DNA from 4 places in the Bacillus sp. EB106-07-01-XG149 genome. Region 4 is predicted to be linked to each of the others. Evidence: riboswitches for the same ligand, from Rfam matches in the RefSeq annotation. Region 4 holds a riboswitch; each other region holds the start of a gene.

Region 1 (7,369 bases), on a different contig from region 4:
TTCTGTTCGTTCTATGCATTTACAGGTTCTTCTACATAAGAAAGGGCATTTTCAAAATCGGATATTAAATCGTCAACATTTTCAAGGCCGACGGATAACCGAAGTAATGAATTAGAAATCCCTCTTTCATCACGAGCTTCTTGCGACAGTGCTGCATGTGACATTTTAGCTGGGTAGGAAAGAATCGATTCGACAGCTCCTAAACTAACTGCAAAGACAGGTAATTTTACTTTTGATAAAAATTGGCGGAGTGCGTCTTCTGATTGTAAAGTGAAAGATAGGACAGCTCCAGCTGATGTAGCTTGAGATTGTTGAATATCAAATCCAAGATGTGTTTGTAAGCCAGGATAATAGACATTTTTAACTTTAGCGTGCTCTTGTAAATAATGTGCAATTTTATTGGCGTTTGCAGCTGAATGCTCAAGACGTACATGCAATGTTTTTAGACCGCGAAGTACGAGAGAACAATCTTGAGGACCTAAAATAGCGCCAAATGCATTTTGTAAAAATCCAAGTTTTTGAGCGAGTTCGGCATCTTTTACAACAGCTAATCCGGCAGTAACATCACTATGACCGGCAATGAATTTTGTGGCACTATGAAGAACGACATCGGCGCCAAGATCAAGTGGTTTCTGGAATAGTGGTGTCAAAAATGTATTATCAACAAAAGTAAGGGCGTCAATAGATTTTGCAAGTTTAGAAACAGCACGAATATCTGTCACTTTTAAAAGTGGATTAGAGGGTGTTTCCACATAAAAGAGTTTTGTATTTGGCTTAATTTTTTGCTTTATTTCTTCTAAATTGGTCATATCAACAAATGTATGTGACACACCGTAACGGGAGAGCACTTCAGTTATAATTCGATAAGTGCCTCCGTATACGTCCTCTGAAATGAGTACGTGATCGCCTTGTGAAAGAAGGAGGAATGCAGTAGAAATCGCTGCAATTCCTGATGCGAAGGCAAACCCCTTTGTTCCTCCTTCTAATAAAGCAATGATATCTTCAAGAGCTTCACGAGTTGGATTACCAGAGCGACTATAGTCATATTTTCCGAACGTATCTACATCAAACTGGTGGAATGTTGATGTATTATAGATGGGAACGTTAACAGCTCCTGTTTGCGAGTCATGTTTATATTGGTTGTGCAGTAAGAGTGTATCTATAGAATAACTCATATTCTTATACCTTCTTTTACAAGTTTAATGGCTTGCTTTAAGTCTTGAATTAAATCGTTACTATTTTCAATGCCAACGGAAAATCGCAGAAGACGATTACATACACCGTTTGCTGTTCTGATTTCTTCAGGAATATCAGCATGTGTTTGCGTTGCTGGATACGTCATTAAACTTTCAACACCACCAAGACTTTCAGCAAATGTAATTAAGGATAAAGATTGTAAGAATGGATTAATCCATGTTTCATCTTTCAGACGAAATGAGATCATGCCGCCTCTTCCAGGATAAAATACATCTGTCACCCCGTCTTCATCATTTAAATAAGCAACAACTGCTTTTGCATTTTCTTCATGTTGTCTCATGCGAAGCGCTAACGTTTTCATACCACGAATTAATAGCCATGAGTCAAATGGACTTAAGACCGCACCAGAGGCATTATGATAATGAGCGATTTCCTCACAAAGTTCCTTTCCTCTTGCAACGACAAGTCCGCTTAGGACATCGTTATGTCCCCCTAAATATTTCGTTGCGCTATGAAGTACAATGTCGGCACCTTCTGTTAATGGCTGCTGTATATAAGGCGTATAGAATGTGTTGTCTACAATAAGAAGTAGTCCGTGTCTTTTGGCTACGGTTGCGACAGCGGCAATATCGGTAACTTGCATTAACGGATTAGTTGGAGTTTCTATGAAAATAGCCTTCGTTTCAGTTGTGATAGCTTGCTCAATTTGTTTAATAGATTGTGTATTTACGTATCTACATCGAACGTTCCACTTTTTTTCATGCTCAGAAAATAATCGATAAGTGCCCCCGTATAAATCTTCGGATACAATAAGTTCGTCTCCAGAACGGAATAGGGAGAGGACGAGGAGAACAGCTGCCATCCCTGAACTACAGGCATAACCTTGTTCACCATATTCTAAGTCTGCGATTGCCTGCTCTAAAAGACCACGAGTTGGATTGCCAGTTCGTGAATAGTCAAAGCCAGTAGAGTTACCAATTCCTTCGTGACGATAAGCAGTTGAAAAATAAACAGGTGGGTTAACAGTTCCTGTTGTAGTTTCGCTCCGGTTTCCGATTTGTGCTAGTTTTGTTTCAATAGTTGACATGTGAAAATTCCTCCTTTTTAAATTAACAATTAAGTGAATGTAAAGTGAAACTTTAATCAGTGAGGGGGGCATTCCCCACTGATTATCAGTCCTCACCAATCGGGCTTTTACGGGCAGTCGATTCCCACCTAACTTCTTTGTTCTAGCTGAATTTTGAGTTGGGAATCTTACTGCCCGTTAATGCGGGGTAAAATAAAAAAAGCCTTCTAAAGAAGAAGGCTTTCGGTTTGAATAGAGTCTTCTTCTCATCTGTCAAATCTTTCACAATTTGCTGGAATTAGCACCTTATTAACAAATGTTAATGGTTGCTGAGGCGTCATAGGGCCAGTCCCTCTACCTCTCTAGATAAGAATGTTCGTATGAAATTTTATTATGTTTTTAACTTTACAACAAAAGATAATTGAATTGCAACTTTATTTTAAATAATTTTTATTTTTCCGCAAGTGTCATTGACTTTTGCATTTGTGCATGCTAAATTTATTAAAAAATTAACAAACATTGTTAAAAGGGGAACGTATTTCCTTTTAGCTACATAAATAAAATAATAAAGACAAACTCTTATTGAGAGCGGTGGAGGGAAAGGCCCTGTGAAACCCGGCAACCTTCAAACAAAATGTTTGAAACGGTGCTAATACCTGCAAAACGAATGTTTTGCATGATAAGAGGAGGATTGATTATGTCCCCCTCTTCAAAGTGAAGAGGGGGTTTTTATATTGATGGAAATGAGGGAGATTTGTGAAATTACTAGATTTATTATCAAAAGGAATTGTAATAGGTGATGGCGCGGTTGGAACGTTATTACATTCACATGGCTTGCAAAGTAGTTTTGAAGAATTAAATATATCTGATCCGGATTTAATTATATCGATTCATAAGCAATATGTAGCTGCTGGGGCTGATGTAATTCAAACAAATACGTACGGAGCAAATGAAGCGAAATTACGTATGTATGGTTTAGAAAATCAAGTTACTGAAATTAATAGAGCGGCAGTAAAATTGGCGAAAGCATCTGTGACAGAGAGAAATGCAATTTTAGGAACAATTGGTGGCATGAAACATATCGGAGCTGTTACAACAACTGATATGGAGCGAGAATTTATGCTACTTGAGCAGGCAAGTGCATTACTAGAAGAACAGGTTGATGGACTGCTATTAGAGACTTTCTATGATGAGTTTGAATTACTTCATGCTGTTCAGGTGTTACGAAAACAAACGAATATTCCAATTGTAGCTCAATTAGCATTGCATGAGGCAGGTACAACTCAAAATGGAAATGATGTAAATGAAATATTAAAACAGCTTTTAGATTACGGTGCAAATGTTGTTGGATTGAACTGTCAACTAGGGCCACTTCACATGACGGAAGCTTTTAAAATGATATCGATTCCGCAAAATGGGTACTTGTCAGCATATCCGAATGCAGGTCTCCCAAATTATGTGGAGGGACGTTACGTATATGAGGGAAGTCCAGCTTATTTCGAAGCGATGACACCGAAATTTATTGAGCAAGGTATTCGGTTATTAGGTGGTTGTTGTGGCACGACTCCAGAACATATTGAAAGTATGAAACGTGCAATTGCAAATGTTACACCTGTAATAGAAAAGGATACGATTCAAAGACCGAAAGTAGTTCATACACACGAGAAACGTTCAAAAGCTCATGTCACATTAGCAGAGAAAGCAAAAAAACAAACGACAGTAGTAGTGGAATTAGATCCACCGAAAACATTAGATACGCAGCGATTTTTTGAAGGAGCAAGAGCATTGAAAAGAGCTGGTGCAGATGCTATTACTCTAGCAGATAATTCATTAGCATCGCCTCGCATCTCGAATATGGCAATGGGGGCATTATTAACGAAGCACGATATTCCGGTATTGACGCATTTAACGTGTAGAGATCATAACGTCATTGGACTACAGTCTCATTTATTAGGCTTATCGGCGTTAGGTATGGAAGAAGTGTTAGCTTTAACTGGTGATCCAGCACGCGTTGGTGATTTTCCAGGTGCCACTTCTGTATATGATTTGTCCTCTATTGAGCTCATTAAAATGATTAAAGAAATGAACGACGGACGCTCGATTTTAGGGAAATCAATAGGTCCAGCAACAAGGTTTTCAGTGGGAGGTGCGTTTAATCCGCATGTAAGACATTTAAAAGCAGCGGTTAAGCGGATGGAACGGAAAATAGATGCTGGAGCGGAATATTTCTTAACTCAGCCAATTTATGATATCGCGTTAATTGAAGAAGTGTATGAAGCGACAAAGCATTTGGAACAACCTATTTTTATTGGGATTATGCCATTAATAAGTAAAAGGAATGCAGATTTCCTTCATTTTGAGGTGCCGGGTATTACTCTACCTGAAGAAATAAGGGAGAGAATGGATGGACATGAAACGAAAGAGGCAGCAATTGAGGAAGGGATTCGCATTTCACAAGAATTGATCGATGTGGCGATGAAATATTTTAACGGCATTTATCTTATTACACCATTTCTAAAATATGAAATTACAGAACATCTTGTTAAATATGTGAGAGAAAAGCAAGAAGTGAAAGAAGGTATTAACTGATGAAATGTATAGAAGAAAAATTACAAAATAACATCTTAATATTAGATGGTGCAATGGGAACAATGATCCAGCAAGAGGACTTAACTGCGGAAGATTTCGGAGGAGAAGAGTACGAAGGGTGTAATGAATATTTAGTAGAAACAAGACCTGATGTCATTTTAAAGATTCATAAAGCTTATATTGAAGCTGGAGCGGATATTATTGAAACAAATACATTTGGGGCGACAAACATTGTATTAAGTGATTATGCGTTGTCTCATTTAGACGAGGAACTAAATGAGAAGGCAGCACGTTTAGCAAAGCAAGCGGTCAACGAAAGCGGAAAAGAAGTATATGTTGCGGGAGCAATGGGGCCGACAACGAAAGCGATTAGTGTTACTGGTGGTGTAACGTTTGAAGAATTAATTGAAGCCTATACAAGGCAGGCAAGAGGCTTATTAAATGGCGACGTAGATGTATTACTCGTTGAGACGAGTCAAGATATGCGTAACGTGAAGGCTGCTTATATTGGAATTCAAGCAGCTTTTGATGAGCTAAATAAAATTGTACCTATTATGATTTCAGGAACGATTGAACCGATGGGAACGACTCTGGCCGGGCAAACAATTGAGGCTTTTTACTTATCAGTAGAACATATGAAGCCACTATCTGTTGGATTAAACTGTGCGACTGGTCCGGAGTTTATGAGAGACCATATTCGTTCACTATCTGATTTGTCGGAGTGTTACATTTCTTGTTATCCAAATGCAGGTCTTCCTGATGAAGATGGACATTATCATGAATCACCATCTTCACTCGCTGAAAAAGTGAAGCGATTTGCTGAAGAAGGATGGGTTAATATTATCGGTGGTTGTTGTGGCACAACACCAGAACATATAAAAGCAATGAAATCTGCATTAGTTTCTCTTAAGCCGCGTGAACACCACGAAAGAGATGGACACGGGGTTAGTGGATTAGAGGCACTTCAATATGATGACTCTATGAGACCATTATTTGTTGGTGAAAGAACAAATGTTATTGGGTCACGTAAATTTAAACGATTAGTAGCAGAAGGGAAATTTGAAGAGGCTGCTGAAGTCGCAAGAGCGCAAGTGAAGAAAAATGCTCATATTATTGATATTTGTATGGCAGATCCTGATCGCGATGAAATAGAAGATATGGAAAACTTCTTGGCAGAAGTTACGAAAGTGTTAAAAGTACCAATTATGATTGATTCAACAGATGAAAATGTGATGGAGCGAGCTCTTACTTATATTCAAGGAAAAGCTGTTATTAATTCAATTAATTTAGAAGATGGAGAAGAACGATTTAAAAAAGTGACGCCGCTTCTTCGGAAATATGGTGCTGCTATTGTTGTAGGAACAATTGATGAAGATGGTATGGCGGTTAGTGCAGAACGAAAACTCGAAATCGCGAAAAGAAGTTATGAGTTATTGACAACGAAATATGGTATACGCCCGTCAGATATTATTTTTGATGCACTTGTATTTCCTGTAGGTACAGGTGATGAAGAATATATTGGTTCAGCGGCAGCGACGATAGAAGGAATTCGCCTTATTAAAGAAGCCTTGCCAGAGTGTTTAACGATTTTAGGTGTAAGTAACATATCATTTGGTTTACCACCAGCTGGCCGCGAAGTATTAAATTCCGTCTTTTTATATCATGCAACTAAAGCAGGATTAGATTACGCGATTGTGAATACGGAAAAATTAGAACGGTATGCGTCAATTCCAGAGGAAGAAAAACGTCTTGCAGATGCATTACTTTTTGAAACGACGCAAGAGACGTTAGAAGAATTTACAAATTTCTATCGTGCGGCAAAAAAGAAAGATGTCGTTATCCAAGAAACATTAACTCTTGATGAAAGGCTGGCAAATTACATTGTAGAAGGTACGAAACAAGGGCTACAAGAAGATTTAAGTCTCGCACTTACAGAAGGAAGAAAACCTTTGGATATTATTAATGGCCCACTTATGACAGGAATGGATGAGGTGGGACGATTATTTAATAATAATGAGCTTATCGTTGCCGAAGTATTGCAAAGTGCTGAAAGTATGAAAGCTGCCGTAAGCTATTTAGAGCCACATATGGAATCTAGCGAGAGTGCGAAAAAAGGGAAAGTATTATTAGCAACTGTTAAAGGTGACGTACATGATATTGGGAAAAACCTCGTTGAAATTATTTTATCGAATAACGGATATGAGATTATTAATTTAGGAATCAATGTTCGCTCAGATCGAATTGTACAAGAAGTACAAGAAAAGAAGCCTGACATTATTGGCCTTTCTGGTTTATTAGTAAAATCAGCGCAACAAATGGTAACGACTGCTGAAGATTTAAAAGCGGCAAATATTGATATTCCAATCGTTGTAGGCGGGGCAGCGTTAACGAGAAAGTTTACAGATAACCGTATATCCCCATCATATACAGGGCTCGTATGCTATGCGAGTGATGCGATGACGGGGCTTGATATTATTAATAAGCTTCAAAAAGAAGAAGAGCGTGAGAAGATGAAAC
Region 2 (7,369 bases), on a different contig from region 4:
GCGCATCTGGTCCAATTTGGGGCGGTGCATTCCGCGCAGCTAGTAAAGCAGCTGGCGAAAAATGTGAGTTAACAGTGAAAGAATTCGCTGAAATGTTACAAGCGGCACTGCAAGGTATACAATCTATCGGTGAAAGATCATTCGGTAGAGGAGCGGTAGTTGGTGATAAAACACTTGTTGACGCACTTGCTCCATGTGTAGATTCTTGGTTAGACAGCGCTTCAAACGAAGTAGACATGAAAACTGCCTTTGAAAAAGGTGCAGAAGCAGCGGTTAAAGGAGCAGAGTACACGAAAGAAATTGTAGCTCGCATGGGCCGCGCTGGTACAGTTGGCGAAAGAAGCTTAGGATATCCTGATGCAGGTGCGCATGCACTTGGAGTTATCTTTACGGAGATTGCGGGTAGTTTGAAATAGGAATTAGAAGATCCCCTCTGCCTTATGGTGGAGGGGATCTTTATTGATAACCATCATTCTTCCAGTGAAAACTTTTATTTGTTAGCCAATCTAGAAGCAGCCTCTTCAACTTCTTTATAGGCATTTTGTAATACTTCATTTGGATCTAGTAATGCTGTTCCTTGTGCACGAACGATTTGATAATCTTCAATACCAAGGAAGTTAAACATTGCTTTTAGATATTTATGAGAGTATTCCACTTCTGTATACCAATCATCATTTGTATAGATTCCTCCACTTGCTTGTATAACAAGCATTCTTCTTCCATCTTTAAGTAGTCCTACTGATCCGGTTTCAGTATATTTAAATGTTTCACGTGCAATCATAATATTGTCCATGTAATCCTTTAACTTTGATGGAATATTAAAATTGTGCAAAGGTAATACGATAACATACGTATTTGCACTTTTAAATTGTTGTAAAATTTCGGACATACGCTCCGTTACTTTTTGTTCTTCACCAGTTAACTCTTGTTCAGTTCCTTGTTTTTCCCATGCACTTAAAACAGTTTTATCTATCATTGGTACTACATCATCGTATAAATTAATCTGTTCAATCGTTTCATTATTAGGAATTAATTCTTTATAAGATACTAAAAAGTGGTTAAGAACCTTAATGCTGACTGATGATGTATCATCCACTTTCGGATGTGCGTTTATAATAAGTGTTTTGTTCATTTGTATTTCCCCTTTTTAAAAGTTTTTACGTTTTAATTGTCGACAATGTTAATCGTCGATTAATATTGTCTTTAATATAATCTCTGAAATTATTTTTGTCAAATGAAATACATACTATTCTAAAAGAGCCTTTTTTTATTTGACTAAAATTCTAAATGGTCCTAAGATACAATTTGATAACCCTTAAAATAAAAAGCAGGTGATTTGTATATGCAATATAGTGTTGGGGTTGAATATGCCTTGCATTGCCTAGTTTATTTAATCAATGCTCCTTCCAAGGAAAGTGTTGGAATAAAAGATTTGGCAGAGTTTCAAGGACTTTCTGAAACATTTCTTTCAAAAGTTTTCGGTAAATTATCTAAAGCTGACATTGTGAATTCTGTCCCAGGTGTAAAAGGAGGATACAGGTTAGCTAAGTCTCCAGAAGATATTTCTTTTTGGGATGTAATAGAAGCCGTCGAAGGCCCAAAACCTATTTTTCAATGTAAAAATATTGTACAAAATGGTCTACTATATCGAGACGACGCTTGTAATTCTTGTGAGCCTAGCAATTCTTCTTGTACAATTAACTTAGTAATGCTTGAAGCAGAAGAACACATGCGTGAGTTTCTTCGTAAAAAGACTCTTGCATGGTTAGATAAAGAACTTGATATTGTTTTACCTGAAAAGATAAGGGTAGATACTCGTGAATACTTCAAACAAAAAAACTCTAACTAAATCGCCATGACGAATTAGTTAGAGTTTTTTTGTTTTTTAACATTAATTCCATCATGTGAGTACTTCATCACAAATTCCTTCTTTAAATATCACATTTAATTAACTCATAAAGTTTCAAATTGATTAACATTGAAATTCTAAAAAATACAATTTTATTTTCGTAAAAAGTAAATGAATTTATGTGTTCAGATATTTTAAACATAGTGAAAAAGGAGCAGAGTACACGAAAGAAATCGTAGCTCGCATGGGCCGCGCCGGTACAGTTGGTGAAAGAAGCTTAGGATATCCAGATGCAGGTGCGCATGCGCTTGGAGTTATCTTTACGGAGATTGCGGGTAGTTTGAAATAGGAATGTGAAGATCCCCTCTGCCTTGTGGTGGAGGGGATTTTTATAGTTGATATGTAGAACATTTCTTTCGGTGCTCTCTCTGTAAAATATGAGTTTGTTAATATTTTTGATAAAATCTTATTTCAAAACTACAACTAATATTTCTCAACATTAATATATTGAAAATAGTTAGAATATTTAAGATAATCATTTATGAAGCAATATATTATAAAAAAGGGGGAATTTATTTTGTTACGTCGCTTATCTATTTGTACTTTATTAACAGCTTTTATGTTTACTTTGTTTACATTTAACGGCTCTGCTTTTGCGGCTACGAATACTACTGAAAATAAAACTGTAGTAGCAGCTTGTGCAAAGGGAGGTACGGTAGGTGTATATGGTGCAAAGATGCGCAGTGGTTACACTGTTGGATCACCTGTCTTACATACATTTAATGATGGTGCGAAAATTACTGGAACATGGGTAACTGGTGAATATGTTCAAGGTCATTACAGTAATTCTAAACAGTGGTTAAAAGTTACATATAAAGGGATGACAGGTTATGTATCCCATACAACATTATATAACGTTTGCTCATAAAACTATGTACTATAATAGCTTTTGATGTATTGAGCTAATCTCTTCTAGGGATTAGTTCTTTTTTGTCTCCTAGTTTTTAATGGAGCATTTTTTGAAAAAAACCAACGATTCATTAAATCGATGGTTTTATGTTTATATATTATTCATTTGTATCTATATCAAATTTTTCATTGTTTTTTGCTTATTTGAGACTTAGTTTTTTTGTGATTGCAACTTATCGATTTTCCAGCGTGCTCCTAGAGGATCTAAAGAGCTTTCAATATAAAACATATATTCATCTGCGATACTTGGTACTTCAAAAGCTATTTTCAATTCTACCGTTTCATTTGGTGTAACTTGTATACCAGAAGGGTTTTGATCAAGCACCTTTCCTTCATAGGCCTTTCCGGCTTTTTCATCTTTTAAGTTATATTTTAATTCTGATAGTCCAATCGTTTGACCTCGTACATTTTTTACAGAGACATTAACAACGACGGAATCGTTACTAGCATTTAAATATGCATTTTGAACGGCGGTCAAGTAATAGCCTCCCTTAACACTCTCACCAACTAATAAAATACCTTGTTCCAAGCGGGTCATATCTTCTTTTTCTTCAAAATTTATTAATTCTTCATTTTCATTTTTTGCGGTTGGTTCTTCTATTGGACCATTTTCAACGGCACTATCTTTTTTATCTTGTGTGCAAGCAGCCGTAAAACTGACTAATACTAGAATTAAAGTAAGTAATATGAATGATTTTCTCATAAAATTAATCTGTCTCCTTAAGTTTCTCAATTTTGTGCAACTATACATATAAGATTAACATAATGTCTCATTATTGGCTCAAAATAGGGAATCTTTTAGACACCTTATTCTTTTACTTTTACTATACATTCGATTGGGTCTCACGATATTTGTTAATCTTGTAAATCATTGTCTTAGTAATACCGAGGGTTATTATAAATATATTAATCATATAATTTGTCCCTATCAAAATGAACGTTTCTTGCATCTAATATATTGTAAATATATTTTATTTTGAAAGGATGTGATTATATGGCTCATAAATCTACTGGAGTGTTTCGAGTTCCAGTTTCTGAAAATGGGATTATTCCAACTGCTCTCAACATTATGTTAAACAATGATTCACGCTGTCATACTAGTAATGTAACGGTAACTGTTAAGAGAAGTCGAAACATTTCTTTCCCAACTCAAAATGAATTAGTTGAAATTTCTCGTACTTTTGTTTCTTTAGAACCAAACAGAACGACTAAGATTGTATTGTTTACTCCAGAATTCCAAATAGAAGATTTTCTTGATGTTATCATTAGTGGAAATAAAGATGATGTTAAGGATGTTCTTGTATATTCTTTCTTAGCAGATTCAGCAGGTCACAATCTGCCATCTACTGTTTTTAGAAATGCAGAATACACTTTTGCTTGCTGACACCGTGATGATGTATTCTTTACTGTCATATATTTGAAGGGAAATGTTAAATAGGATTCGATTTAACTTTTATTTGGGTTCTCCAAAGAAGTCTGCTTTAGCTAAATAAACAAGGAACCGACTAATGGGTTCCTTGTTTATTTGCATTTAACATGAAATTTCGTGTCTATTATTCCGAAAGCAACTTTACAGAGGAACAGATTTTTCCTAGTGAAGCAGCACCTATAGATGAAAGTACCCAATATTCCAATTCTAAAGGTAGGCGAAATGCTTGAACGTTACCATCATTAATAACCATCTTCATAATATGTAATTAGTATTATTTTATTCTTTAAATATTTCCGGCTTCTCCACTCTAAATGATTTCACCTCACCACATTCTAAACAAAATGTAGTTAATAGTTTGGAACGTTTCCCCACTGAAAAGAGCCTACTAGAATCATCTTCACAAACATATGCATGATAAGCAGATCCAACTCTTCCTTCTTTAAATGTAGTAGAACCACAATTCTCGCATCGTTTATTTTTCATGCTACTAACACCTCATTTGCTGTGTTTTTAAGATAGAAGTAAAGCAACTTGGTTATACATGATGTTTTCGACATGATACAACATACCCCTTTATATATTCGTAAGTAAAACAACACAATACCCTTATAAATCTCTATAACAATATGATTTTTCATATATCATTTAATGTATATCGGAAAAATAAGTATTAAAGGATTGATTTTTATGATTCTGATGATTATAATAAATGGAAATCAAACAATTCTTATGCTGAGAAGTGGAGGGACGGGCCCTATGAAACTTCGGCAACCTCGTTTTAGACGAAAGGTGCCAAATCCTGCAGGTGAAAAACACCTGAAAGATAAGAGAGGTTCACTTAGTCAAGAAGGCTACTCTTATTTCGATAAGAGTAGCTTTTTTTATGGTTAAAAGTTAAAGGGGGAATAGGTAGTGGAGTACGGTTTTTGGTTGCCGATTTTTGGGGGATGGCTTCGAAATGTAGATGATGAATCTATGCCGCCTACGTTTGAGTATGCAAAACAAACAGCGCAAGCAGCAGAACAATTAGGTTTTTCAACAACACTTATTGCAGAATTAAATTTAAATGATATAAAAGGTGTTTCGGCACCAAGTTTAGAAGCGTGGACAACTGCGGCAGCACTTGCAGCAGTGACGGATAAATTAGAGATTATGACAGCTGTAAGACCTGGTTTCCACAATCCAGCAGTTACAGCGAAAATGGCAGCAAATATTGATCAATTAAGTAATGGTCGTTTTACATTGAATGTAGTTTCGGCATGGTGGGAAGAAGAAGCGAGACAGTACGGCGGGGTATTTACTGCACATGATGAAAGATATGATCGCACAGAGGAATTTGTAACAGTTTTGAAAGAGCTTTGGAAAGAAGAAGAGTTTTCTTATAAAGGGAAGTTTTATGAGCTTCATCATACACATTTAAGTCCAAAACCTGTGCAGAAACAAGGCATTAAGCTTTATGCAGGTGGTGAGAGTGAGCGAGGAAAAGAGGTCATTGTCAACCACGCGGATGCATATGTAATGCACGGGGGAACAGTGGAAGAAGTATCTGTGAAAATAGAAGATATGAAGAATCGTAGAAAGAAAGTTACAGAGGAGCCATTGCAGTCATTCGGGCTTGCGGCTTACGTTATTTGTCGTGATACAGAAGAAGAGGCATTAGAGGAATGGAGACGCATAACGGATGTGAAAGACGATGCTTTAGGTTATGCGGGTTATCAAGACTTTATTAGTAAATCGCATTTGGAACAGCAAGTGAAGCTCAATGATTATTCCGTATCTAATCGCGGGTTACGTCCTAATTTAATCGGAACACCAGAACAAATTGCAGAAAGGATACTTGCTTTTGAAAAAGGGGGTGTTACGTTATTACTTTTACAATTTTCGCCACAGCTTGAAGAGATGAAACGATTTTCTGAAAAAGTAATGCCATTAGTTGAAGCAAAAAGAAAGGAATTGATTACAAATGAGTAAAATTTACATATTACATGAGAATAAGGAATGGACGGATCATTTAGTGAAAAGGTTGGAAGAACTGGAGTTACCGTATGAGGAATGGCTTTTAAATGAAGGAACACTTTCATTAGAACAAGAACCTCCCCAAGGTGTTTTTTATAGCCGCATGAGTGCTTCTTCACATACGAGAGGGCATCGATATGCACCTGAATTGACTGAAGGGGTTCTTGCTTGGTTAGAGGGATACGGGCGAACAGTATTTAATGGGTCTCGTGCATTACGCCTTGAAGTAAGTAAATTAAATCAATATGCAGCATTAAGAAAATTTGGGATACAAGTGCCGAAAACAATTGGTGCTGTTGGCCGTGATCATATAGTAAAAGCAGCAAAGGATTTAGGGGAAGTACCGTTTATTACAAAGCATAACCGTGCAGGTAAAGGCCTTGGTGTTCAACTGTTTCATTCCATTGATGCTTTAGAACAATATTTGGATGGTCCGACGTTTGAAGAACCCATTGATGGAATTACTTTAATCCAGCAATATATTGAAGCGCCAGAACCATATATTACACGTTGTGAGTTTGTAGGCGGTCAGTTTGTATATGCAGTTAAAGTAGATACATCAGAAGGATTTGAACTTTGTCCAGCAGATGCGTGTTCGATTCAAGATGCTTTTTGCCCAGTAGGAGAAGAGAGTAAGAAAGAGTCATCAACAAAATTTGAAATTATATCGGACTTCCAAGAGCCAATTATTGAACAATACAAAGAGTTTTTGGAAGAAAATGAAATTACCGTTGCTGGTATTGAATTTATTCGCAGTTCGGATGGAACAATTTATACGTATGATATTAATACAAACACAAACTATAATTCTGGCGCAGAGTCTGTAGCAAATCAATTTGGTATGCTTGAGCTTGCTACATTCCTTGGAAGAGAATTAGAAAAGCAAGTAGAGTTAGTTAAATAGTATAGAAGGTTCTAGTGAAAACCTTTGTTAAAGTAATCGTGGTCATATGACCAAGTTTAGGATATCCAGATGCAGGTGTGCATGCGTTTGAAGTGATATTTGCGGAGATTGTGAGTAGTTTGAAATAGGCATAAGAAGATCCCCTCTAGCTTAAACTAGGGGGGATCTTCTTATGCCTATATATATTTCAATAATCGCT
Region 3 (7,369 bases), on a different contig from region 4:
CATCTACACCAACATTGGCAAAACGTATTAATGAAACCGGTAAAAGTAAGAATGTATATACGTTAGATGCGCCTGTATCTGGAGGAGACGTTGGTGCGAAAGAAGCAAGGCTCGCAATTATGGTCGGTGGTGAAAAAGAAATATATGAAAAATGTTTACCGTTATTTGAAAAACTAGGAACAAACATTCAGTTGCAAGGACCAGCTGGAAGTGGACAACATACGAAAATGTGCAATCAAATTGCGATTGCTTCTAACATGATTGGAGTATGTGAAGCTGTTGCTTATGCAAAAAAAGCTGGACTAGATCCGGATAAAGTATTAGAAAGTATTTCAACGGGAGCAGCAGGTAGTTGGTCATTGAGTAACTTAGCTCCTCGAATGTTAAAGGGAGATTTTGAACCAGGGTTTTATGTAAAGCACTTTATGAAAGATATGAAGATAGCTTTAGATGAGGCTGAAAAATTGCAATTACCAGTACCAGGTTTAAGTTTGGCGAAGCAATTGTATGAGGAGTTAATAAAAGATGGGGAAGAGAATAGCGGAACACAAGTGTTATACAAAAAATACATAAAGGGGTAAATGAGATGGATCTACAAAGATTTGATGAGATGATTGATAATGTACAACGAGCAACTTGTATACAAATTAGTGAAAAACAAAAAGAAGCTTTTAAACAAAAATATGATTTTGGGCCGGAATTCGAATATGGAAGAGATGAGAAGGGGCATTATGTTATTCGAACTTCAAAAAAGATGTTAGAAGAAATGGAGTTTTATTTGGCATTGAAATATGATCGAGATGGGGTTGATCTTTATATGCAAGCAGAGATTGACGGTATATGTCACGTATCTGTTAGCTATAGTGAAGACGCCTTGCACTTACAAGAATTGTTTCAATTTCTAGAAGAAAATAAATAAAAGTCCTCATTTGAGGACTTTTATTTATTTAGGTATATTTAATTTTTATAATTATAAGCTAGAAGCTCTGCGGCATCGTTCGATTGGAAATGGAATAACTTGCGCGATGTGATTAGGACCGAATTGTTTTGCACGAGCATGGCGTACTATATAAAATGCACACAGAATTGAAACAGGAATAGCACCGAATAAGCCAAAAAATAAAGCGCTTACACAAGATGCGACAAAACCTAAAACACCAACTTCCAACTCTTCCATAATAGCTCCTAGAATAACAGGAAGTGCTCCACACGTAACCCCTAGTATAAGTGCGATAAGTAAACTCATGATTATCCCCCTCTGTTTGCGATATTCTTTTCCTTTTTATTTAATTGTAGTATATCATACACAAAACAGAATTTTCAGAAAAAATCAAAAAAAGTTCAATAAATGTTCAAAAAGTGTTGAAAAATTTGCTTAAAAAATAGAAGGGGAGATTGTTTTGGCATAGAAGGACTCATATGTTTGAGAAAATAAAAAATCAGGCTTATTTCACTTTTTGAAATAAGCCTGTTCCATAGGAGGATGTATATATGTAGAGTGAATAAAAGGTTGGAAAAGGGGATCCAAGTCCTTTTATTCAACTAACTACCTTAATAAATTGGAACCCAGCCTTCAGTTGTAACAAAAATACGAATAGCTACAACTTGACGATCATCTTGCAAGGTAAAATAATGTCTTGCATTTTCAGGAACAGATATGAGATCGCCTGGCTCAAGTTCAACGTCAAAGAATTTCCCATCTTTTCCTTCAATAGCAAAGATGCCATGACCACTAACAATAAAGCGAACTTCATCATCGGTATGATGGTGTTCTTTTTGGAAGTTAATTAATAATTCGTCAAGGTTAGGTGTGCTATTTGAAAGTGAAATTACATCATGTGCTTTATAGCCTCGGCGCGCTGAAACATCAGCGATTTCTTTTGAAAACACAGCTAATATTTCAGCCTTGTTTTCATCTGTTAACGAATAATTTTCATTTAAATGAGTAGGAAGCTTAGAAATATTCCATTTCTCATATAAAACGCCTTCCTCTTGTAGAAATTTAGATACTTCTACTTCATTTTCGATGCGAGTATTTACTTCATGAATACGAATTTGCGCCATTAGAAACGCCTCCTTGAATTGATAATAGTTTTATATGAAATTGGAATAAAAACTCATAAGCTTCTAATCTTTTCTTTGCATCAAAGCTATCTCGGCCCCATACGGTAATACCGTGGTTACGGATTAATACTGCTCCCGAATCTCCTTGTATATGTTTTCGGAAGTTTTCTCCAAGCGTTGGGATATGGGCATGGTTTTCGATAATAGGAATGTGAATTGTTGCACCTTCTTCCCAAATATCGAGAGCTTTAATAATTTCTTGATTTTGAAGGGTGACTGCATCACTATATAAATTTGTGATGACATTATTATCAGTTGTATGAACATGAAGTACGCACCCAGCATTCGTATTGTTATAAATATGTGTATGCAATATTGTTTCTGCTGAAGGGCGTAATTCAGTCTCTAATACGGGAAGCCCTAGATGATCTACTAATAGAAAATCATCTGGAGTAGTTTTTGTTTTATCTTTACCACTTGCTGTAATAAGAAAAGTAAGTGGCTCATGACTAACCTTTATAGAAATATTACCACTCGTTGCTGGAAACCAATTTCGTGTTGTTAATTCTTTTTTTATCTCGCTTAAGTCATACCATTGACGAAAAAGTTGTTTCATGATTTCACCTCCAACAAATGTTTTAATTGGGTTTGAACATCGTGAAATGTTTCAAACGGTGTATAAGCAATATAATTCTCTTCACACTTTGTAATAAGGAAGTCGCGAGCAAATACTTTATCTGCTTGTTTCGCAGCTTGTAAATCAGTAATTGAATCTCCAATCACAATATGGAAGTCATTCGTATCACTTAATTTACGGATTAAAGATGATTTGCATAATCCGCAATGATTTTGACAATGATGATCACAAGGATGAGGCCACTTAACTGTAATGAATTCATTTGAAAAGTCTGTTTCATTACAGTAAATTTGCTCTTTTGGAATGATTCCTTGTAAGAGTGGATAGACGAAGAAATCCATTCCACCTGATATAACGTAAAAAGAAATGTTATTTTCATTTACAAATTGTATAAATTCATGAAAACCACTACGGATTTCAGCAGTTTCTATTAAAAATTGAATCATATCATCGTGTAGACTAGTAGGTATTAATTGAAATAATTGAGAAACACCTTCTTGAATAGACAGCTCTTGTGATAAAATTCTATTCTTTACTTCTTCGGCTTCTGGTGGTGCAAATTTTTCCATAATGGACATAATGTTATCATTATTTGTAATCGTGCCATCGAAATCACAAAATACTTGAATACTCATAATTTCACCCCATGAGAGGGATTTCCCCATATTTGAAGTGCACTATGCAAATTTATGTCATCTACTTCATGGAGTGGTGTATTTTGCAAAGTAGCATTAATTGCAGTATGGAAAGCTTTACCGCCCCCTTGCGCTCCACTCGGATGTCCATGTATCCCGCCGCCAGCATTAATAACAACATCTTTACCGAAATCTCGTAGAATAAAGGGAACGAAACCAGGGTGAATACCAGCAGACGGAACAGAAAAACTCTTCTTGAAAAATGCATCGTCTTCAGTTAAATATTTTGAGATAGCAAGAGCCTCCTCTTTTTCTAGAGCAACACTTCCGTATGGAGATGGGAATAATGAAAAGTCAGCCCCAGCATAACGTAGTAGCTTTCCTAGTAATAATGGAGAGGAAACTCCATATAACTTGGATGCTGAATAAGCACCACTTACAGCAGGGTGTGCCATAATAGGAACTGGGATTTCATCATCTTCTGCAAGTGATTGTAGTACATCTAGTCCGTAAGCAAATACGTTAAATAATAGAATATCTGCCCCAGCTTGCACTGCGCGTTTCGCATTTTCTTTTAAATCAAAAGTTCGTCCTGTTAAATTTACGGCATATAACGTTTTATGTCCGTATGTTTCATATACGGATTGTAAAACTTCTTTTCCAGATACAATGCGTTTCGTAAGTGGTGTTAATGTATTCTCAAATAATATTTCATCATCTTTTACTATATCTACACCACCAATTGCTTGATCGCGTAATTGCGTTTTTAAATAACCAATATTTCGTCCAATCATTCCTTTAAAAATACTCATTAAAAGGGGACGCTCATGCACTTGTAAAAGATTTCGAATACCATCTATCCCGAATTTTGGACCAGGGAAATATTGTTTTAACTCGTCTGAAAATGTTAAGTCGATTAATTTCACTTCACCATCAAGTGATAGCTTTCCGAATGTAGTTGTTAAAATTGCTGGTAAGTCCGGACTGAAGTTTAATAACGGATATTCGATTTTAATAATCCCGCGTTTAACTTTTTTACGTAAATACGAATTGGTATGTTCTTGTTCAGCTAGTTCCTCAACATGAATGACGTTGCCTTTATGGTGTTTTAATTGTTCTTGCAATAAGTGTGGCAAATGAGTCCAAGAGCCAATTGTTAAACCGAGTGCAATTTGCTCGGCCTTTTTTTCTAAGTTATGTGAATCATCATGGATTAAATACGTTGCTATAATTCCGCTCATTGTTAAAACCTCCTAGTTAAATAAAAAAACCTCTCAGCTAAGGAGAGGTTTTTTTACAACCAGCTCCTTATCTGTCAGCATAATGCTGCGAGAATTAGCACCGTGTCTACAATTGTAGATCGGTTGCCGGGTTTCGTCGGGCTCGTCCCTCCACCTGCTCTTGATAAGAAGTATTTAGAAATGTTTAAATTTTTAAGATAACTGAATTTTGTCAGATATTTTTCATGTTGTCAATTATTTTTTGAAAAAATTTAATTTATCAATTCGATTAATGGCTTCTCGTAATCTATCTTCTGTATGCAAGAGACCAACACGGACATATCCTTCGCCATGTTCACCAAATCCAACACCAGGAGCAACTGCAACGTGTGCTTTTTCTAGTAAAATATCAGAAAATTGCTCAGATGTATATCCTTTCGGAACAGGAAGCCATGCAAAGAATGAGCCTGTTGGAATATCTACATTCCAACCAATTGAGTGACAAGCTGAAACAAGAGCGTTTCTTCGAGATTCGTAACTATTTACAAGGTCTATTACGCAAGACTGTGAACTTAATAGTGCTTCGCGGGCAGCATCTTGAACTGCACCAAAAATACTAACATACATATGATCTTGTAATAAGTTAATTGTCTCAATCACACTTTCATTCCCTACAGCAAAAGCGATGCGCCATCCAGCCATATTGAAAGTTTTCGATAGAGTGTAAATTTCAATACCTGTATCTTTACCACCGTCTGCTTGCAAGAAACTAACAGGTTTTTGACCATCGAATCCAATAGCACCGTAAGCAAAATCATGAATGACTAATATATTATGTTTATTAGCAAAATGAATGGTTTCATCAAAGAAATCTTTTGATGCAGTAGCACCGGTAGGATTATTTGGATAGTTTAAAAACATTAACTTTGCACGCTCAGCGGTAGTGGCATCAATTTTTGTATAATCTGGTAAAAAATTATTTTCTGCAATAAGCGGCATTGTTTCAAATTGTGCTTTTGCTAAAGCAACTCCTGATAAATAATCTGGATAGCCTGGATCTGGAACGAGAATAGTATCACCAGGGTTTGTAAAACAAAGTGGTAATTCTACTAATCCAGCTTTTCCACCAAACAAAATAGCAACTTCTGTTTTTGGATTTACTACTACATCATATTCGCGTTGATAGAATGTTGCCACGGCTTCTTTTAAACTTTCGTGTCCGCGAAATGGCGGATATTTATGATGAATGGTCTTTTCAGCAGCATCTTGTAAAGCTTTTACGATATGCTGCGGTGTTGGTTGATCTGGATTACCTTGACCAAGATTAATAACATCGTGACCAGCTGCTACGACTTTGTTAACTTTTGCAACAAGTGAAGCGAAAAATTGTGTTGGCAATGATGTTACTATCTCAGAAGGTTGAAATAATTTCATACTTTCCACCTCTTTTGAAAGTTGTTACAATTCTAGTGACAAATGATATAATCTTTCCAGTATTTTGTAAAGAAAAAATTATGAATGGGGCTGACAAAATGAAAGTCGCATGTATTCAAATGGACATTGTCTTTGGAGATGTAGAAAAAAATATTGAGAATGCTAAAAATAAAATAAGCGAAGCGATGAAGGAAAGACCAGACGTTATTGTCTTACCAGAACTATGGACAACGGGATATGATTTAACGAGGCTTACTGAAATTGCAGATAGGGATGGATTGCAAACGAAAGAAAAGCTGAAAGAATGGTCGAAGCAATATGGTGTACATATTGTCGGTGGGTCTATAGCGAAGCAAACAGAGCAAGGTGTTACAAATACAATGTATGTGGTAAACAAGGAAGGAGAACTAGTCAATGAATATAGTAAAGTACATTTATTTCAGCTTATGGATGAACATAAATATTTAATCGCTGGAAATAGTACAGGTGAATTTAAGCTAGATGATGTAGAGTGCGCCGGTACAATTTGTTATGACATTCGTTTTCCGGAGTGGATGCGTGTTCATACTGCTAAAGGTGCAAAAGTTTTATTTGTTGTAGCAGAATGGCCATTGGTTCGTTTAGCTCATTGGCGTTTGCTATTGCAAGCAAGAGCAGTTGAAAATCAGTGTTATGTTGTTGCATGTAATAGGGCAGGAAAGGATCCGAATAATGAGTTTGCCGGTCATTCTTTAATTGTCGATCCTTGGGGCGAAGTTGTTGTAGAAGCGAATGAAGAAGAATCAATTTTATTTGGAGAGCTTCATTTTGAGAAAATTAAAGAAGTACGCAAAGGAATTCCAGTTTTTGCAGATCGTCGTCCAGAATTATACAAATAAAATATTGACAAGTGATTTTTATTCTTGGTATAGTCTTCAACATAAAGTTAAAAATTCAAAAAATTATACAACTCTTATCAAGAGCAGGTGGAGGGATTTGGCCCGATGAAGCCCAGCAACCGACCGTAATACCATTGTGAAATGGGGCGTTTATTTACGCCAAAAGGCACGGTGCTAATTCCAGCAGAAAGTAAACCTTTCTGGCAGATAAGAGGGGAGAAGATAAACTTCAAACCTCTTTCTTTGTGGAAAGAGGTTTTTCTACGTCAGAAAAACCTCTGAATTTAAAAAAGGGGGAGAAGACGATGGGATATTATTCATTAACTGAAACAACAGCTATACAATATGCGAAAGAACACGGTTATTTTGAAAAGAAAGCAAATGTAGTTTGTCATGAAATTGGAGATGGAAATTTAAATTACGTGTTCAAATTAGATGATGGAGAGAAGTCTATTATAATAAAACAAGCACTGCCATATGCGAAAGTAGTTGGTGAGAGCT
Region 4 (7,369 bases):
CATGTTTATATTCTTCAAATTGTAATGGGAGTTTTAGGTGCTGTGCAGCGTAATACCGAGAAGACGTCGTTAGCACGAAAGGTTGTGCAAGAAAATGCTGGTTATGAGATTGGGAAATATCATGTGTGGACATCGATTGGAGGAGCGGTAGCAATTATTGCAACGGGATATTTAGTAGATTTCTTTACGATTGGCACCATTTTTTATATTGCATCTATCTTATATGTAGTGAGTGGGATTGTATTAAGTAGTAAAAAAATATAATCATCCCCATTTTTACCTGAATACCCTTTATTTGTTATACTAAAAGGGAAAATAAAAGAAAAGGGGACATTGCCTTTGATGAAATTTTTAATTTTAGCTATTCTCACTTTGTTTTTGATTCCATGGACAAGAAGCGGTAGTAAACTTCGAGCAGTGGATAAGAAAGGGGATGAGAAGGTTGTAAAGGGTAAGAAATCATCCATTTTAGTTATTCCTGTATTATTTTGGATAGGTATTGCAATCTATGAATATCTTTGGCTAATCGATGATCGAGCAGATTCGATTCTTACTCATTATGCCGTTGCAGTAGCAGTTTTAATTGGGCTTGTTTTATTTTCACAAAATCAAATAGGGAAATTAGAAGGTACGTTAAAAGGACTTCTAATGTTTGTTTTACTCGCAAGTTACGGCTATTTTGGTTATTTACATGATATAGTAATCACGCAAAAAAAATATGATTCTGTTGTGAAGATCGAGAAAGATATTTCAGAGCCGTTTACTGAAAATGATCAACCGTTTACAGTGCCGCCAAAGACAGCGGAGAATAAAATGAAAAAAGTATTTGGGGATATTCCGAAAGTAGCTTATTTTGAGCTAGGGGAATTAACGCCACAAATGGTAAATGGTGAGGCTTTATATGTAGCACCGATTGAAGTTTCAGGCTTTTTTAAAGCACGTAAAGCTGAAACAATTCCAGGGTACGTAACGATGTCAGGTACGAATCCTGATGCGGAAGCGAAACTGCACCTTGGTTATAAAATGAAATATGTGCCAAGCATGTTCTTCGGGAATAATTTAGAGCGTGTTGTAAGGCAAGCCGAACCAAATCTAATCTTTAAAGGGAAACCTAAATTTGAAGTGGATGATAAAGGGAAACCGTATTATACAATGACGTATGGTGAATTTATTTCAGGAAGATCTGGATTTGAGGTAGAGGGCGTTGTAGTAGTAGATGCACAAACAGGTGAAGTGAAAAGATATGATAAAGGAAAAGCGCCTAAATTTGTTGATGGTGTATTAAATCACGAGACCGCATCTACATTAAATACGTACTTCGGTAAATATATTCACGGATTTTGGAATACGAAATTCTCGCAAACGGATATGAAGATTCCGACTGAGTGGGGAACGAAAGAAGGAGTTACACCAATATTCGGTAAGGATGGAACGTTATATTACTTTACTGATTTCACCTCCCCGAAAGAGGGAGTAGATTCTGCGTTAGGTTACTCGCTTATCGATGCGCGTACAGGTAAGTTGTATTACTATAACGGAAAAGAAGTGAAGGGAATTATGGATGGTTCAGCTGCTTCGGAAGTAGTGGATAATTCCTTTAAGAGAGAGAAATGGCATGGAACGATGCCGGTTATTTATAACGTGTATGGTAAACCTTCTTGGATTGTACCTGTTATTGATGACGGGGGATTAGTACGTGCTCATACAGTTATCTATGCTTCTAATGCGAAAATATTTGCAACAGGTTCGACGCAAAAAGAAGCGCTTGAGAATTATAAAAATGCGCTGAGTGGAAGTGGAGATTCATTTAGACCGACTTCAAATGGTAAAGAAGCACAAAAAGAAGGCGTTGTACAACGTGTATATAAAGAAAAATCAGGTGAAAATACAATTGTGTATGTACTGTTAGAGAATGAACAAAAAGTATTTATGATACCGGTGAAGAAATTCCCATATGCTATGTTTACAGAAGTGGGAGATCCAATTCAAATCACATATTTAGATACAGGAGAGGCGATGTCTTCCGTATCTAAATTTACAAATAGCAATTTGAAAAAGTAAAGCGATAGAAATTCTATCGCTTTTTTTACGGTATGAAACAGGAAAATGCACTATACTTGACGTATGTTTATGTTGTAACTATAATTGTTACGATTTAGTATTTATCGGAAAGGGTGAACGGAAAAAGTGAATGGAGTTAATCACGAAATATATAAACCTGTAAAGACAAATAGGTTATGGATGATTCTTGTATTAGGGACACTTACGGCGATTGGGCCATTATCTATTGATATGTATTTGCCTTCTTTACCAAAATTAACGGATGATTTACAAACAGGCGCATCTCTTGCACAGCTTACATTGACAGCTTGTTTGCTTGGGCTTTCAGTAGGACAATTATTTGTTGGTTCAATTAGTGACATTTACGGAAGGCGCAAACCTCTTATTATCGCTCTTATTATTTATGTTGCTTCTTCTTTACTTTGTGCTATTGCACCATCTATTTGGAGTTTAGTGTTATTACGCTTCTTACAAGGAGCTTCAGGATCGGCTGGGATTGTTATATCACGTGCAATGGTACGTGACATGTATTCAGGTTCTGAAATGACAAAGTTTTTCTCGTTGCTCATGTTAGTAAACGGAGCAGCGCCTATTTTAGCACCGATTATTGGGGGACAATTACTACAGTTCACAACATGGCGCGGTGTCTTCATCGTTCTTGGGGCAATTAGTGTATTTATGTTAATATCAGCTACTTTCGTATTACGTGAAACATTACCTCCTGAAGAAAGAGAAACAGGTGGATTGTCAGGGACGTTGGCGACGTACGGAAAACTGTTAAAGGATCGTCTGTTTATGGGATATGCATTGTCACAAGGGCTAGTAACGGCGGCAATGTTTGCATACATTTCGGGCTCACCATTTGTGTTGCAGAACATATACGGAGCATCACCACAGCAATTTAGTTTATTCTTTGCGATTAACGGTATCGGTATTATTATTGCTAGTCAGGTTACGGGTCGTTTAGCGGGGAAAGTGAATGAGAAAACTTTATTCGTTTCCGGTATTATTATTGCAGCTGTTGGTGGTTTATCTTTACTACTGACAATTGTACTAGGAATAGGTTTAATTGGTGTTTTATGTTCGTTATTCCTTGTTGTATCAAGTGTCGGGGTTGTATCAACAACTGGTTTCTCATTAGCGATGAGAAACCAGAAACAAGCTGCAGGAACGGCATCGGCTTTATTAGGTTTATTACAGTTCATTTCAGGAGCACTTGTTGCACCGTTAGTAGGTATTGGTGGAAGCAACACCGCATTACCGATGGGGGTTGTGATAGCTCTTTGTGAAATTGGTGCTGTGTTATGTTATCTATTTATGGCCAGAAGAAGTGAGAAGCAGTTTGAACTGCAACAAAGACAAAATTTAGAGGCTTAATAAAAAAAGAGCTGATTCAAACATGTGTTGAATCAGCTCTTTTTTCATTTCTTTGAAATAACTTATACAGTGTTGTAAGGTGATGCAAAAGTTATTTGCATAAAGTGACGATACTGTGACAAAAATGTTGGTGTGTATATTAAGGTAGCGTCTTAAGTGTAAAAAGTAGGATGTTCTCGGTATAATAACAAGTGGAGATAAAAGAAACTATAATGAGTAGTAGCTGTAGATAAAAGGAGAAGAAGAGATGAAGAAGGTTTTGGGTATTGCTGTAATGGGAAGTATGATCCTTCTAGCAGGATGTAATGGAAATAAAGATACGAAAGAACCGAAAGAAAAGGTAGAGCAATCTACTGAGCAAACAGAAGAGATGAAAGAATACCGTGCAGTACATGAAAAATACGATATGAAAATGAATAAAGAAATTAATAAAGCACTACAGTTATTTGAAGTGGCAAAAGAAAAGGGCGGTAAGGAAATAACGAATGCTAACTATAAAGAAGATGTGCAAAAAGTAACGACTAGCATGCTAGAAGATATTGATAATATACGTAAAGAAATTCGTGTTCCAAAGTCGAAAGAGCAAGAACATGAGGTATACGCTGGTTTCTTGAATGAATCGGAACAAGCAATGAAAAAATTACAGAAGTTAGCTAAAGAAGAAGACTCATCATTGATTCGTGATATAGAAATTAACTTTGCAACAGCATCAACATACTATAAACGTTTTCAAGCAGAAACGAAAAAATAACCTTGCGCACGCGCAAGGTTATTTTTTCTTCTTACCATCTCCGTCTTCATTCTCGGATACTAATACATTCTGTTCTTCGTGAAATGCAGAGGTTATTTGTCCGGTAATATTATCGAATGGAGTATAAAAAGAAATGATACGTTTCTTTTTAATAAAGAGTTTATCCCGTAAAACCCCCACTGATTAAAGTTTCACTTTATAGAAGCCGATGATGACAAGTATAACGGATTGTTAAGGGTAACTCTATAGTAGTAAGAAATAAAAACTTATTTTTCTAAATATATCCAATTTGATTGACTTTTCATTTTTTCAGAATTATAATTCAAAATATACAATTTGAACCAAATAATAATATAGCAATTTACTTATCCAGAGAGGTAGAGGGACTGGCCCTATGACACCTCAGCAGCGGGTTCTGTAACAGGAACACCGTGCTAATTCCAGCAAGCAAGTCTTGAAAGATAAGTGATGGGCCTTCGTTTATTCAGCCTTGATCTTATTTTTTAAGATCAAGGCTTTTTGTGTTTTAAGAAGCGGAAAAGTAATAGGAACAAATATGTCAATAAAACAAAGTAAACACATTTGTTTAGGGGGTTATTGAAGTGTATGTTATTAAAAAACTATCGGTTATGGTGTTCACGCTATGGGTCATTACAACAGTAACATTTTTGATTATGCATATCATTCCAGGGGATCCATTTTCATCAGATGCGAAAATCTTTCCTGAAGAAGTGATACAAAACATGAGAGCGAAGTATCACCTTGATGAACCGTTATGGAATCAATATGTTGCTTATTTAGATGGCGTAGTTCATTTTGATTTTGGTGAATCTGTTCAATCCACAGGTCAAGGTGTATCAGAAATTATAACGACAGGATTTGGTCCCTCAGCGATTATTGGTTTACAAGCACTTGTTATTTCATTATTAGTCGGAATTGCAGCAGGTACATTTGCAGCTCTATATCATGGGAAAGTAATTGATTATAGTGTGAGCTTACTCGCGATTCTCGGTATTTCTATTCCAAGTTTTATTTTAGCACCACTATTTATACAAGTATTTGCTATTCAATTTGAACTTTTACCAGTAGCGTCTTGGGGCACATTCGAACATACGGTATTGCCATCCTTCGCATTAGCGTTAGGACCAATCGCGGTTATTACAAGATTTGTTCGCTCTAATATGATTGAAGTTTTGCAGAGTGATTATATTAAGCTAGCGATAGCGAAAGGCATACCAATTAAGAAAATCATTATAAGACATGCTCTTCGAAATGCGATTGTTCCAGTACTTACATTTGTTGGACCGTTAATGGCTGGACTTTTAACAGGGACTTTCGTTATTGAAAAAATATTTTCCATTCCTGGTCTAGGAAAATATTTTGTAGATAGTATTTTTAACCGGGATTATCCGGTCATTATGGGAACAACGATTTTCTATAGTGCATTATTAATTTCTTGTATTTTCATTACAGATATTATTCACCGTATTGTTGATCCGCGTATTCGTTCTATTACGTAAGGAGGGGGGACATTTAAATGGGAGCTTATGAAATCAATAAACAGTTATTAACGAATGAGGAGAAAAAAGAATTAACGATAAATAAAGATCAGCAAACGATTAGTCGAAAGAAGGAAGTGTTTCGCAAGTTTATATCAAACCCTATAGCAGTTTTAGGGGCAGTGACGTTATTACTAATTATTATTTTCTCACTGGTTGGCGAAAGTTTAACGTCATTTACTGCGAGTGAACAAGTGAAAGAAGCAACTAATTTACCTCCTAGTAGCGAGCATTGGTTCGGAACTGATGATTTAGGAAGAGACATATGGGCGCGTACTTGGGCTGGTGGAAAAATTTCACTAACAGTTGGATTAGTAGCAGCAGCGCTAGACATAGGTCTTGGTGTACTGATCGGAGGTTTTAGCGGATATGTAAGAGGGCGTAATCGTCTTGGAACGTTAATAGATGAATGGATTATACGAGGGATTGAAGTGTTATATGGTATCCCATATTTATTAATTGTTATTTTACTATTGATCGTGATGAAACCAGGACTTTTTACAATTATAATTGCTCTTGCGTTAACAGGATGGATTGGCATGGCACGTCTCGTTAGAGCGCAAGTCTTGTCTTTAAAACAAAGAGAATTTGTTATTGCAGCAGAGCGATTAGGTACATCGCATATGAAGATTATATACGGACATATCATTCCGAATTTAACAGGCATTATTATCGTAAATTTATCATTTACAATTCCAGCAGCTATTTTCTCAGAATCATTTTTAAGCTTTATCGGACTCGGAGTACAATCACCAGCAGCGAGCTGGGGAACGATGACGAACGATGCACTCGGGACACTACTAAGCGGAGAATGGTGGCAATTATTCTTCCCAGCAATCATGATTGCACTCATTATGTTTGCATTTAATGCAATTGGTGATGGTTTGCAAGATGCAATTGATCCGAAGATTGTAAAACGGAATCGAAAGGAGAAAAAACATGGGACAGCTCTTATCTTTAGAAAACGTAACATTGGCCGTTGAAAAAGAGAATAGTAAGCAAGCAATTGTGAAGCATGTTTCCTTTTCTATTAATGAAGGTGAAATCGTTGCACTTGTAGGAGAAAGTGGTTCAGGAAAAAGTGTTACAGCACAATCTATTGTCGGATTAAATCAAGAATCTATTCACATTGATGACGGAAGCATCTCTTTCCAATCTCAAGGATTGACGAATTTACAAGAATCAGAATGGAATCAAATTCGAGGGGAAGATATTTCGTTTATCTTTCAAGACCCTCTGTCCTCTTTAAATCCGACGATGAAAGTAGGAAGGCAAATTACAGAAGTGATTTTGCAACATGAGAAAAAATCGAAAAGAGAAGCAAAAGAAATTGCGATTAACTTATTAAATGATTTAGGGATACATGAAGCAGAGAAACGTTTTGAACAGTACCCACATCAATTAAGCGGAGGTATGAGGCAACGTATTTGTTTAGCAATTGCGTTTGCGTGTCACCCAAAGCTCGTTATTGCAGATGAGCCTACAACTGCATTAGATGTAACGATTCAAAAGCAAATTATGGGGTTATTAAAAGAGCGAAAAGAAAAACAAAATACGAGTATTTTATTAATTACCCACGATTTGGCACTTGTACGTGAAGTAGCAGATCGAGTAGTTGTGA

The links. Region 4 has a riboswitch for S-adenosylmethionine ahead of AC3WTA_RS26960 (ABC transporter permease). Riboswitches for the same ligand answer to the same signal wherever they lie in the genome.
Region 1: it holds a riboswitch for S-adenosylmethionine, as region 4 does, so the genes downstream of both, metI (cystathionine gamma-synthase/O-acetylhomoserine thiolyase) here and AC3WTA_RS26960 (ABC transporter permease) in region 4, are expected to answer to the same signal.
Region 2: it holds a riboswitch for S-adenosylmethionine, as region 4 does, so the genes downstream of both, AC3WTA_RS12555 (LLM class flavin-dependent oxidoreductase) here and AC3WTA_RS26960 (ABC transporter permease) in region 4, are expected to answer to the same signal.
Region 3: it holds a riboswitch for S-adenosylmethionine, as region 4 does, so the genes downstream of both, mtnW (2,3-diketo-5-methylthiopentyl-1-phosphate enolase) here and AC3WTA_RS26960 (ABC transporter permease) in region 4, are expected to answer to the same signal.

Annotation. Positions count from the first base shown of each region.
Region 1 is NZ_JBYTDP010000002.1:542,234-549,602, reverse strand. It holds gene metC (cystathionine beta-lyase) at 12-1,175, opposite strand; gene metI (cystathionine gamma-synthase/O-acetylhomoserine thiolyase) at 1,172-2,284, opposite strand; SAM riboswitch class I at 2,527-2,636, opposite strand; SAM riboswitch class I at 2,840-2,949, shown strand; gene AC3WTA_RS08940 (bifunctional homocysteine S-methyltransferase/methylenetetrahydrofolate reductase) at 3,020-4,852, shown strand; gene metH (methionine synthase) at 4,852-7,369, shown strand, end outside.
Region 2 is NZ_JBYTDP010000003.1:54,575-61,943, forward strand. It holds gene dhaK (dihydroxyacetone kinase subunit DhaK) at 1-416, shown strand, start outside; gene AC3WTA_RS12520 (FMN-dependent NADH-azoreductase) at 491-1,132, opposite strand; gene AC3WTA_RS12525 (RrF2 family transcriptional regulator) at 1,343-1,849, shown strand; gene AC3WTA_RS12530 (DAK2 domain-containing protein) at 2,031-2,198, shown strand; gene AC3WTA_RS12535 (SH3 domain-containing protein) at 2,427-2,777, shown strand; gene AC3WTA_RS12540 (DUF4352 domain-containing protein) at 2,970-3,521, opposite strand; gene AC3WTA_RS12545 (hypothetical protein) at 3,813-4,202, shown strand; gene AC3WTA_RS12550 (hypothetical protein) at 4,527-4,733, opposite strand; SAM riboswitch class I at 4,975-5,080, shown strand; gene AC3WTA_RS12555 (LLM class flavin-dependent oxidoreductase) at 5,163-6,221, shown strand; gene AC3WTA_RS12560 (ATP-grasp domain-containing protein) at 6,214-7,170, shown strand.
Region 3 is NZ_JBYTDP010000002.1:354,076-361,444, reverse strand. It holds gene AC3WTA_RS07845 (NAD(P)-dependent oxidoreductase) at 1-581, shown strand, start outside; gene AC3WTA_RS07840 (DUF3909 family protein) at 587-919, shown strand; gene AC3WTA_RS07835 (hypothetical protein) at 971-1,246, opposite strand; gene AC3WTA_RS07830 (1,2-dihydroxy-3-keto-5-methylthiopentene dioxygenase) at 1,552-2,064, opposite strand; gene AC3WTA_RS07825 (methylthioribulose 1-phosphate dehydratase) at 2,042-2,680, opposite strand; gene mtnX (2-hydroxy-3-keto-5-methylthiopentenyl-1-phosphate phosphatase) at 2,677-3,336, opposite strand; gene mtnW (2,3-diketo-5-methylthiopentyl-1-phosphate enolase) at 3,333-4,577, opposite strand; SAM riboswitch class I at 4,642-4,747, opposite strand; gene AC3WTA_RS07810 (pyridoxal phosphate-dependent aminotransferase) at 4,812-5,990, opposite strand; gene AC3WTA_RS07805 (carbon-nitrogen family hydrolase) at 6,005-6,868, shown strand; SAM riboswitch class I at 6,940-7,082, shown strand; gene mtnK (S-methyl-5-thioribose kinase) at 7,174-7,369, shown strand, end outside.
Region 4 is NZ_JBYTDP010000012.1:61,251-68,619, reverse strand. It holds gene AC3WTA_RS26985 (MFS transporter) at 1-264, shown strand, start outside; gene AC3WTA_RS26980 (DUF3981 domain-containing protein) at 343-2,061, shown strand; gene AC3WTA_RS26975 (multidrug effflux MFS transporter) at 2,188-3,438, shown strand; gene AC3WTA_RS26970 (hypothetical protein) at 3,686-4,189, shown strand; gene AC3WTA_RS26965 (DUF3951 domain-containing protein) at 4,208-4,369, opposite strand; SAM riboswitch class I at 4,552-4,657, shown strand; gene AC3WTA_RS26960 (ABC transporter permease) at 4,792-5,709, shown strand; gene AC3WTA_RS26955 (ABC transporter permease) at 5,727-6,731, shown strand; gene AC3WTA_RS26950 (ABC transporter ATP-binding protein) at 6,688-7,369, shown strand, end outside.